2 regions of the Streptomyces sp. NPDC006733 genome follow, and region 1 is predicted to be linked to the other one. Evidence: riboswitches for the same ligand, from Rfam matches in the RefSeq annotation. Region 1 holds a riboswitch; the other holds the start of a gene.
What was found. A riboswitch is a leader RNA that binds a small molecule or an ion and turns the genes downstream of it on or off. The one in region 1 is predicted to bind S-adenosylmethionine.
Positions count from the first base shown of each region.

Region 2: another riboswitch for S-adenosylmethionine. It lies ahead of thrC (threonine synthase); the one in region 1 lies ahead of ABZ721_RS36900 (aminotransferase class V-fold PLP-dependent enzyme).

Region 1 is NZ_JBEYJD010000066.1:5,102-10,215, reverse strand. Features, by position in the region: gene ABZ721_RS36920 (NYN domain-containing protein) at 1-728, opposite strand, end outside; gene ABZ721_RS36915 (hypothetical protein) at 820-1,113, opposite strand; gene ABZ721_RS36910 (rhomboid family intramembrane serine protease) at 1,253-2,032, shown strand; gene ABZ721_RS36905 (Lrp/AsnC ligand binding domain-containing protein) at 2,029-2,310, shown strand; gene ABZ721_RS36900 (aminotransferase class V-fold PLP-dependent enzyme) at 2,357-3,715, opposite strand; SAM riboswitch class IV at 3,761-3,876, opposite strand; gene trpD (anthranilate phosphoribosyltransferase) at 4,159-5,114, opposite strand, start outside.
Region 2 is NZ_JBEYJD010000001.1:90,313-95,426, reverse strand. Features, by position in the region: gene ABZ721_RS00435 (MoaD/ThiS family protein) at 306-581, opposite strand; gene thrC (threonine synthase) at 578-1,873, opposite strand; SAM riboswitch class I at 1,891-2,032, opposite strand; gene ABZ721_RS00425 (glucosyl-3-phosphoglycerate synthase) at 2,226-3,206, shown strand; gene ABZ721_RS00420 (trehalose-6-phosphate synthase) at 3,292-4,719, shown strand; gene otsB (trehalose-phosphatase) at 4,741-5,114, opposite strand, start outside.

The sequences.
Region 1 (5,114 bases):
TCGGTGACCCGGGTCCTGAGCCGGCGCGCCTCGTTCTCGGCGGCGGCCTTCTCCGCGGCGGCCGCGGCCCGGGCCTCCTCCAGCTCGGTCTCCACCTTGCGCAGCGCCGCCTCGGCGCGCTTCATGTCGCTGACCGCGCTGCGCAGCCTGCGCTGCGTCGTCTCGATCTCCTTGCGGGCCGCCTCCAGCTCGCCGCGGGCGCGGGCCGCCTCGTCCCGGGCCTGGAGCTGGAACTCGGCCAGCTCGTCCCGCAGCTGCTGCAGTTCGCGGGTGGTCTCGCCGTCGGCGCGTTCGGCCAGCGCGCGCTGCGCCTCCTCGCCGGCGGTGGCGACGATCTTGGCCCAGCCGGCCGGGCGCAACAGGTAGGCGGCCGCGGCCACGTCCAGCGGGTCCGCGGCCGGCGGCGGGGTGCCCGCCTCCAGCGCCTCCGCCAGCTCCGGCTGGGACTCGCGCAGCCGGGCGGCGATCTTCTGCCGGAAGGCGGGGTCGGTCTCCAGCGCGGTCGCCAGCGCGGTCGCCGCGAACTTGGCGCGCCGGGACGGGGTGAACCGGGCATAGGGCCGCAAGGGGGACGGCAGTTCGGCGAGCGTGAGGCCGCCGAAGGCATCAGCGGCTATCGTCACGACCCGGTGCCGCACGCCTTCGGGCAGTGGCCGGTCCAGGGCCGGCTCGGCCGTCTCGTCGACGCCGCTGCTCTCGGCCTGCGGGTGCCCGCCGGTCCCATCCACCAGTCACTCCTGTCCAGTGCTGTCGGCGCCTCCCCGGCCCCCTTCGATCCCTCTGGCCGCCGCCGTGCAAGTCCATTGTCGCCGTTCGGGGTCAACCCTGCGTCGAACCGGCTTCCGCCCCGGCGCCGGACCCGGTGCCCGGCTCCGCCGCGTCCGCGTCGGGCCGGTCGACCAACTCGACCTGGTCGGCCGCGTTGCACCAGCGGCAGCGCACCGACTCCACGGTCTCGCTGAGCACCTCGGTCTCCTCGACCTTCGGCTCGCCGGCGAGGTCCAGGTGGATGTACTCGACGACCTTGGTCGATCGCGTGACATCGAACCGGGTCAGGTTGCCGCACAGCGTGCAGCGCCACCGGGTCGTCGCGGTCGGCAGGGGAACCGGCATCGGGCGGACACCTCTTTCAGGACTTTCGGGTCGGCACGTGGCGTACGCGCGCGTTCCGGTTACCCTACGGCCTCCACGGCAGGCGGCGCTGCGGCGAGGCGCCCCCGGACCGATACGCCCGTTCCGTCATGATCGGTGCATGGTCATCCCGGTCTACGACGCGAACCCGGTCCGCCGCACCCCCGTGGTGACGTACGCCCTGATCGCCCTGTGCACCGTGGTGTTCCTGCTGGGCCCGATCTCGGGGTTCAACCCCTCTTACGGCAAGGGTGACCAGCTCCAGTGCGCCCAGGCGGTCTATTTCGCGCACTGGGGGGTCATCCCCGGCGAGCTGTTCCACGGCCGGCTGCCGCTGGACCGGCTGGGGCTCCCGGCCGGCTGCCCGGCCCCGCAGGCGTTCGCCAAGACGGCGGTCCTCTCGGTGCTCACCGCGATGTTCGTCCATGGAAGTTGGCTGCATCTGATCGGCAACATGCTGTTTCTCTACGTTTTCGGTGACAACGTGGAGAGCCGTATGGGCCGCTTCCGGTACCTGGTCTTCTTCGTGGCGGCCGGATACCTCGCCACGTACGGCTTCGCGCTCGCCAACACCGACTCCACCCAGAGCCTGGTGGGCGCCTCCGGCGCCATCTCCGGGGCGCTCGGCGCGTACCTCTACCTCTATCCCCGGGCGCGGGTGACGAGCCTCTTCCCGTTCCTGTTCTTCCTCCCGCTGCGCTTCCCCGCCTGGATGGTCCTCGGCTTCTGGTTCGCGCTGCAGTGGCTGGCCGCCCGGACCAGCCAGTCGGGCCCCGGGGTCGCCTACCTGGCCCACGTGGTGGGCTTCGTCTTCGGCTTCCTGGCCGCCTCGGTGTGCTTCGGGCGAAGCCCTAAGCTGGAGACCGCACCCCGGGCGACCCAAGGAGACCTACAGCCGTGATCACCGCGATCGTGCTCATCAAGACCAGCGTCGACCGGATCCCGGAGATCGCCGAGGCGATCGCCGCCCTGGACAGCGTCAGCGAGGTCTACTCGGTCACCGGGACGTACGACCTGGTCGCCATGGTCCGCGTCGCCCGGCACGACGACCTCGCGGACGTCATCCCCGGCCGGATCAGCAAGATCCCCGGCGTGGAGGCCACCGACACCCACGTCGCGTTCCGCACGTACTCCCAGCACGACCTGGAGGCGGCCTTCGCGATCGGCCTCGAAGGCTGACGCGGGCGGCCCGACGGGCGGGCCGCCGCGTGCCCGCCCGGCCGGCTCAGTCGCGGGCGGGCACGCAGCGGCCGTCCTCGGTGCGGTAGTTCCACCGGGCGCCGTCGCGGACGAGCTCGGTGACGGCGCCGAGGAAGCGCTCCACGTGCTCGTCGGGCGTACCCGCCCCGAAGCTCACCCGGATCGCGTTGAGCGACTTCTCGCCCGGCTCGGTCTCCGGGGAGCCGCACTCGCCCGGCTCGGAGGGCTCGCTGCCCAGCAGGGTGCGGACCAGCGGGTGGGCGCAGAACAGGCCGTCGCGCACCCCGATGCCGTACTCGGCGGAGAGCGCGGCGGCGAAGTGCGAGCTGTTCCAGCCGTCCACGACGAACGAGATGACGCCGACCCGGGGGGCGTCGTCACCGAACAGCGAGAGCACCCTGACCTGCGGCACCTCGGCCAGTCCGGCCCGGACCCGGGCGACCAGGCCCTGCTCCCGCTCGACGAGCGAGTCGAAGCCCGCCTCGGTCAGCGCCCGGCAGGCCGAGGCGATGGAGTACACGCCGATGACGTTCGGCGAGCCGGCCTCGTGCCGGGCGGCGCTGGAGTGCCACTCGACGTCCACCCCGCCGTCGGCCCGCCGGGCGACCTTGCGGCTCGCGCCGCCGCCCGCCAGGTACGGCTCGGCCTCCTGCAGCCAGTCCGCGCGGCCGGCCAGCACGCCGGAGCCGAACGGGGCGTAGAGCTTGTGGCCGGAGAACGCCACCCAGTCCACGTCCAGCTCGGCGATGTCCACCGGGTGGTGCGGGGCGAGCTGCGCGGCGTCCAGCACGATGCGGGCGCCGTGCGCGTGGGCGGCGTCGGCCAGCTCGCGGACCGGCCACAGCTCACCGGTGACGTTCGAGGCGCCGGTCACGCACACCAGGGCGGGGCCGTACGGATCGCGCTGGGCGAGCGCCGCCTCCAGCGAGGCGACGGCCGCCTCGGGGGTGCGCGGCGCGCTGAGGTACGTGACGCGCGCGTCCCGCCACGGCAGCAGCGAGGCGTGGTGCTCGGTCTCGAAGACGAAGACCTGGGTGCCGGCCGGGAGCACCGAGGCCAGCAGGTTCAGCGAGTCGGTCGTCGAGCGGGTGAAGACCACCTGGTCGCCCTCCCGGCAGCCCAGGAACTCGGCGACGGTCGCGCGGCTCTGCTCGAACAGGTCCGTGGAGAGCTGCGACAGGTACCCGGCCCCGCGGTGCACGCTGCCGTAGTAGGGCGCGTACGCGGCCACGTCGTCCCAGACCCGCTGCAGGGCGGGCGCGCTCGCCGCGTAGTCGAGCGCGGCGTAGGTGACCTCGCCACCGGTCACCAGCGGGACCCGGACGTCACGGCCCAGCACGTCGAGCGGGGCGGCGGTGGCCAGGGAAACGGGGTGCACGGACATGGCGAAGCTCCTCAGGGTCCAGGACCCCGGAAGCAGTCGCAAAGGGGCCCGCGCTTGCCGTGGGCACCTCGCCCACAGCCCGGTCATCACCTGGGGCACCCCGCCACGGACGGAGGGTTGCCGGACAGCAAGCCAGGGCTCGAACGCTGTCACTCGTGACCTGACGCCAAGTATGCCAGCAGTCCCGCCGACGGCAATCAGGGGTCCGCGATACGGACACCACCCGCTCCGCGCGGCCGGTCCTGCGGACAGCCGCCGGGGTCCGTGCGGCAGACGTCGGGCCGGCTCGGCGCGGCCCGAGGCCGGGCCTGTCGACGGAAGGCCCGGGGGCGGCGGGACGCCGGTACGGTGCGGCGGTCGCCCGCGCCGGCAGGCCCCGCCTGCCCGGCGGACAGGCGGGCAGGCGGGCCGCCGAACAGGCGTCGGAGGATCCGCCGGAAGGGCTACCCGTTGCTGGCCGCTACCCAGCGGTCCAGCGCGGCCCGGGCCGCGCCCGAGTCGATCGCCTCGGCGGCGCGCGTGATGCCTTCCGCGATCTGGGCCTCCAGCGGGGCGGCGGCCGGGTGGAGGGCCACCAGGGCCGCGGCGGCGTTGAGGAGGACCGCGTCGCGGACCGGGCCGCGCTCGCCGGCCAGCAGGCGGCGGGCCACGTCCGCGTTGTGCGCGGCGTCGGCGCCGCGCAGCGCCTCGACGGGGACCAGCGCGATCCCGACGTCGCGCGGGTCGAAGGCGACCTGGTCGACCTTGCCGTCCCGCACCACCCAGACCTGGGACGTCGCGGTGGTGGTCAGCTCGTCCAGCCCGTCGTCGCCGCGGAAGACGAGCGCGGAGGAGCCGCGCTCGGCCAGCACGCCGGCGATGATGCCCGCCGCCCGGGTGTCGGCGACGCCCGTCGCCTGGGAGGTGACCCGGGCCGGGTTGGTGAGCGGCCCCAGCAGGTTGAACGTCGTCGCGATGCCCAGCTCGCGCCGGGCCGCCGCCACGTGCCGCAGCGCCGGGTGGAACTTCACCGCGAAGCAGAACGTGATGCCCGCTTCCTCGGCGACCTCCACCACCCGCTTCGGCGTCAGGTCCAGATTGACCCCGAGCTTCTCCAGCACGTCCGAGGAGCCGCTCTGCGAGGACGCCGCCCGGTTGCCGTGCTTGACGACCTTCGCGCCGGTGCCCGCCACGACGATCGCCGACATGGTGGAGATGTTCACGGTCTTGGCGAGGTCCCCGCCGGTCCCGACGATGTCGACGGTGCGGCCCGGTACCTCGATGAGGTTCGCGTGCGCGTACATCGTCCTGACCAGGCCGGACACCTCTTCGATGGTCTCGCCCTTGGCGCGCAGCGCCACGGCGAATCCGGCGATCTGGGCGTCGGTGGCCTCACCGCTCATGATCCGGTCCATCGCCC
Region 2 (5,114 bases), on a different contig from region 1:
ACCGCGGCCGAATGTATCCGTACGGATGCCCTCTGCAACAGGTCAATCAGACGAGAATTCTGGGCACGACCGATCGGAAATAAAGGGATGAACAACAAGGATCCGGGGCAACTCGGACTGGACATACTTCGCCTACACGACAATCATCTCGCGAATTTGGCGATAAATCGCCGAACCCAGCGGAGGGGGAGGCGGGAGTCCAGCGCAACTGTACCTCGATTCAACTACCGCCCCACACTCAAATGCCCCGCCCACCACAGGGTGGGCGGGGCATGAGTTCACGCCGCGCTGGGTAGGGACGGAGGTCAGCCCCCGGCTACCGCCGGAATGATCGAGACATTCGCACCGTCCGGGACGGAGGTCTGCAGACCTTCGGAAAAGCGCACGTCGTCGTCATTGACATAGACGTTCACAAAGCGCCGCAGCTTGCCCGTGTCGTCGAGAACGCGCGCCGAAATACCCGCGTGGTTCTTCTCCAGCGACTCGAGGATCTCGGAGAGTGTCGAACCCTCGGCCGGTACTTCCGACTGGCCGCCGGTATAGGTGCGCAGAATGGTCGGGATACGAACAGAAGCACTCATGCGAGGCCAGCCTCTCGGAACGCGGCAACGGTCGGGCGGATGACGGCGGTCGGGCCGGTGGTCGGAGCGACCGCGTCCAGGGTCTTCAGGCCGTCACCGGTGTTGAGGACGACGGTCTCCAGCGACGGGTCGAGCTGACCGGTCTCGATGAGCTTCTGCAGGACGCCGACGGTCACCCCGCCCGCGGTCTCGGCGAAGATGCCCTCGGTGCGGGCCAGCAGCTTGATCGCGGCCACGCACTGCTCGTCGGTGACGTCCTCGACCGCTCCGCCGGTGCGGCGGGCGATGTCGAGCACGTACGGGCCGTCGGCCGGGTTGCCGATCGCCAGCGACTTGGCGATCGTGTCCGGCTTCACCGGGCGCACGACGTCGTGGCCGGCCTTGAAGGCCGCGGAGACCGGGGAGCAGCCCTCGGCCTGCGCGCCGTAGATCTTGTAGGGCTTCTCCTCGACCAGGCCGAGCTTGATCAGCTCCTGGAGCCCCTTGTCGATCTTCGTGAGCTGCGAACCGGACGCGATCGGGATGACGATCTGGTCCGGCAGCCGCCAGCCGAGCTGCTCGCAGATCTCGTACGCCAGGGTCTTGGAGCCCTCGCCGTAGTACGGGCGCAGGTTGACGTTGACGAAGCCCCAGTCCTCGCCGATCGGGTCGCCGATCAGCTCGGAGCAGAACCGGTTCACGTCGTCGTAGTTGCCCTCGATGCCGACCAGCTCGCCGCCGTACACCGCGGCCATGACGACCTTGCCGGCCTCCAGGTCGTGCGGGATGAACACGCAGGAGCGGAAGCCGGCGCGGGCGGCGGCGGCGCCGACGGCGCCCGCCAGGTTGCCCGTGGAGGAGCAGGAGAGCGTGGTGAGGCCGAAGGTGCGGGCGGCCTCCAGGGCGATGGCCACGACGCGGTCCTTGAAGGAGTGCGTCGGGTTGCCGGAGTCGTCCTTGACGTACAGGCCGCCGGTGACGCCCAGCTCGCGGGCCAGGTTGTCGGCCTTGACCAGCTTGGTCCAGCCCGGGTTCAGGTTGGGCTTGTCGACCACGTCGGCCGGGACGGGCAGCAGCGGCGCGTAGCGCCAGATGTTCGCCGGGCCGGACTCGATCTGCTTGCGCAGCGCTTCCGGGTCACCGGTGGGGAGGTCGTAGGCCACTTCGAGCGGCCCGAAACACTCCTGGCAGGCGAAGACCGGACCGAGCGCGACGCGTTCTCCGCACTCGCGGCAGGAGAGGGCGACGGCGGGGCCGAAGTCGGCTCCGGTGTCCGGGGTGGTTCCAGTGGTGTCGATGGTCTGCACAGCCATGACGGCGAGGCCCTTTCTCCTCATCTTCCCCGCGGCGACGATCGCCACGAGACGGAATTGGCACCTTCCCCACCTGGCCTCGCGTCGTCGACGACGAGATGTGGCGGGAGGGTTGCCGGGACTTCTGCGGGCCGTTCCCTCAGTCCCTCTGGATGAGCGCTGTGGCACCGGGCTCACGCCCGGGCATTTGTTTTCCGTGGTGACCCCGGCATGCGGTGGTCACTCGCGTTGTTCAAGACTGTAACCGACGAGCCCGACACTTGAGAGGGTCGTCCGTACCGCGAGATGGGTCACACAGGGGTCCGCCGCGGGGTGGAATCCGCCCGTCACCCACGATCAGGGAGTCACGCACGTGCTGCAAGAGGTGGAGCGCTGGCTCGATCGACGGTCCTGGTCCGCCGCCGACCGCCCCCTCGACCGGCTGCGCGCGGCCAAGCGCTCCGCGGGCGACCGGGGCACGGTCAGCGTGGTGCTGCCCGCCCTCGACGAGGAGGCCACGGTCGGTGCGATCGTGCGCACCATCCGCGACGAGCTGATGAGCGGGCCCGTCCCGCTCGTGGACGAACTGATCGTGATCGACTCGGGCTCCACGGACCGTACGGCGGAGGTCTCGGCCCGCGCCGGAGCCAGGGTCGTGCACCGGGACGAGATACTCCCCGGCCTGCCCGCGGTGCCCGGCAAGGGCGAGGTGCTGTGGCGGTCGCTCCTGGTGACGAGCGGCGAGATCGTCTGCTTCGTCGACGCGGACCTGCGCGACTTCGACGCCCGCTTCGTCCACGGGATCATCGGACCGCTGCTGACCGAGCCCGGTGTCCAGCTGGTCAAGGCCATGTACGACCGCCCGCTCGAAACCGGCGACACGGTGGTGCCGGCCGGCGGCGGCCGCGTCACCGAGCTCGTCGCCCGCCCCCTGCTCAACCTGCACTGGCCGCTGCTGGCGGGCTTCGTGCAGCCGCTGGGCGGCGAGTACGCGGCCCGCCGCTCCCTGCTGGAGCGGCTGCCCTTCCCCGTCGGCTACGGCGTCGAGCTCGGCATGCTCGTCGACGCGCTGAACACCGTCGGCCTGGACGCCCTGGCCCAGGTGGACGTGGGAGTACGCCACCACCGCCACCAGGACGGCCAGGCGCTCGGCCGGATGGCCGCCACGATCTACCGCACCGCCCAGGTCCGGCTCGCCCGCGGCCAGCTGGTGCGCCCCGTCCTCACCCAGTTCAACCGGGGAGCGGACGGCGGCTTCGAACCCTCGACGCACGAGGTGGCGGCGGAGGAGCGCCCTCCCATGATCACCGTCCCCGAATACCTCAGCCACCGCGCTGCCCGCCGCACGGGCTAACCGGTTCCGTCCCGCGCGGGGGGCGTGACCCCGCCGCGCGCCGCCAGCACGTTTGCGTCGCGGGACACCTGGCTAGGCTGGCGGCATGGTCGCTCATCGCGCAGCCCCGATCCTCGTCGCCTCCAACCGCGGACCCGTCTCGTACACCCTCGGGGAGGACGGCACCCTCACCGCCAAGCGCGGCGGCGGCGGCCTGGTGTCCGGGCTCAGCGCCATCGGCCCCGACGCCGGGGCGGTCTGGGTGTGCGCGGCCATGAGCGAGGGCGACCGCGAGGCGGTCCGCCGCGGCGAGGGCGACGCGCAGACGCGCATGCTGGGCATCGAGCCGGACGTCTTCGGCGCCGCGTACAACTCCATCGCCAACTCCGTGCTGTGGTTCGTCCACCACCTGCTCTTCCAGACCCACCTGGAACCCCTCCTCGACGAGGACTTCCGGCAGGACTGGGCGTCCTACGAGACGTACAACGCCGCCTTCGCGGACGCGCTCGCCGAGGAGGCCGCGGAGGGCGCCACCGTCCTGGTGCAGGACTACCACCTGTCGCTGGCCCCCGCGCTGCTGCGCGAGCGCCGCCCGGACCTGCGGATCGGGCACTTCTCGCACACCCCGTGGGCGCCGCCGGACTACTTCCGCCTGCTGCCCGACGACATCGGGGCGGAGCTGCTGACCGGCATCCTCGGCGCGGACCGCGCCGCGTTCCTCACCCACCGGTGGGCGGAGGCCTTCGCTGCGTGCTGCGCCGACGTCCTCGGCGCGGACGTCGGCCGCGACGACGCCGGCGAGCTGACCGTCACCCACGAGGGCCGCACCACGCGGATCGGCGTGCACGGGCTGGGTGCCGACGCCGACTTCCTGCGGGAGCGCTCACACCAGGACGACGTCGAGGAGCGGCTGGCCGCGCTGCGCTCCGAGGTCGGCGACGGCCGGCGCACGATCGTCCGCGTCGACCGCACCGAGCTCTCCAAGAACATCGTGCGCGGCTTCCTCGCCTACCGGCAGCTGCTCACCGAGCACCCGGAGTGGCACGAGCGCGTCGTGCACATCGCCTTCGCGTACCCCTCGCGCCACGACCTCGCGGTGTACCGCGAGTACACCGCCGAGGTGCAGCGGGTGGCCGACGAGATCAACGCGGAGTTCGGCACGGACGGCTGGCAGCCGCTGCTCCTGCACGTCAAGGACGACTTCGCCCGCTCGCTGGCCGCGTACCGCCTCGCCGACGTGGCCCTGGTCAACCCCATCCGCGACGGCATGAACCTGGTCGCGAAGGAGGTCCCGGTCGTCTCGGACGACGGCGTCGCCCTGGTCCTGTCCCGCGAGGCGGGCGCCTACGAGGAACTCGGCGACGACGCCCTGGTCGTGAACCCCTACGACCTCCGCTCCACGGCCCGCGCCCTGCACGAAGCCCTCACCATGCCGGAGGACGAACGCGCGGAGCGCACCAAGCGCCTGGCGGCCGCGGCAACCGCCCTGCCCCCGGCGCAGTGGTTCCTGGCGCAGCTGGACGAGCTGCGCTGACCCGCTGACCGGGCCGGCCGGTCAGCGGGATTCGAGTGCGTCCGCCAGGGCGTTGAGGAGGTCCACGACGCCCTGCGGGCCGTCGACGACGAGGTCGGAGCGGGAGACCAGTTCCGGGGGGACCTCGCCGGAGGCGGTGCCGCTGCAGACGAGGACGCCGGGGAGGCCTTCGCCCCGGAGGCGTTCGACCGCGGCGAAGGCCGCGAGGTCGCCGAGGTCGTCGCCCGCGTAGAGCACCGAGCCGGCGTCGACCTCGCGGAGGTAGGCGTCGAGGGCGACGCCCTTGTCCATGCCCGGGGGCCGCAGTTCGAGGACGAGGCGGCCGGGTTCGACGATGAGGCCGTGGCAGGCGGCGAGTTCGGACAGGGGTTCGCGGAGCGCCTCGAAGGCGGCCT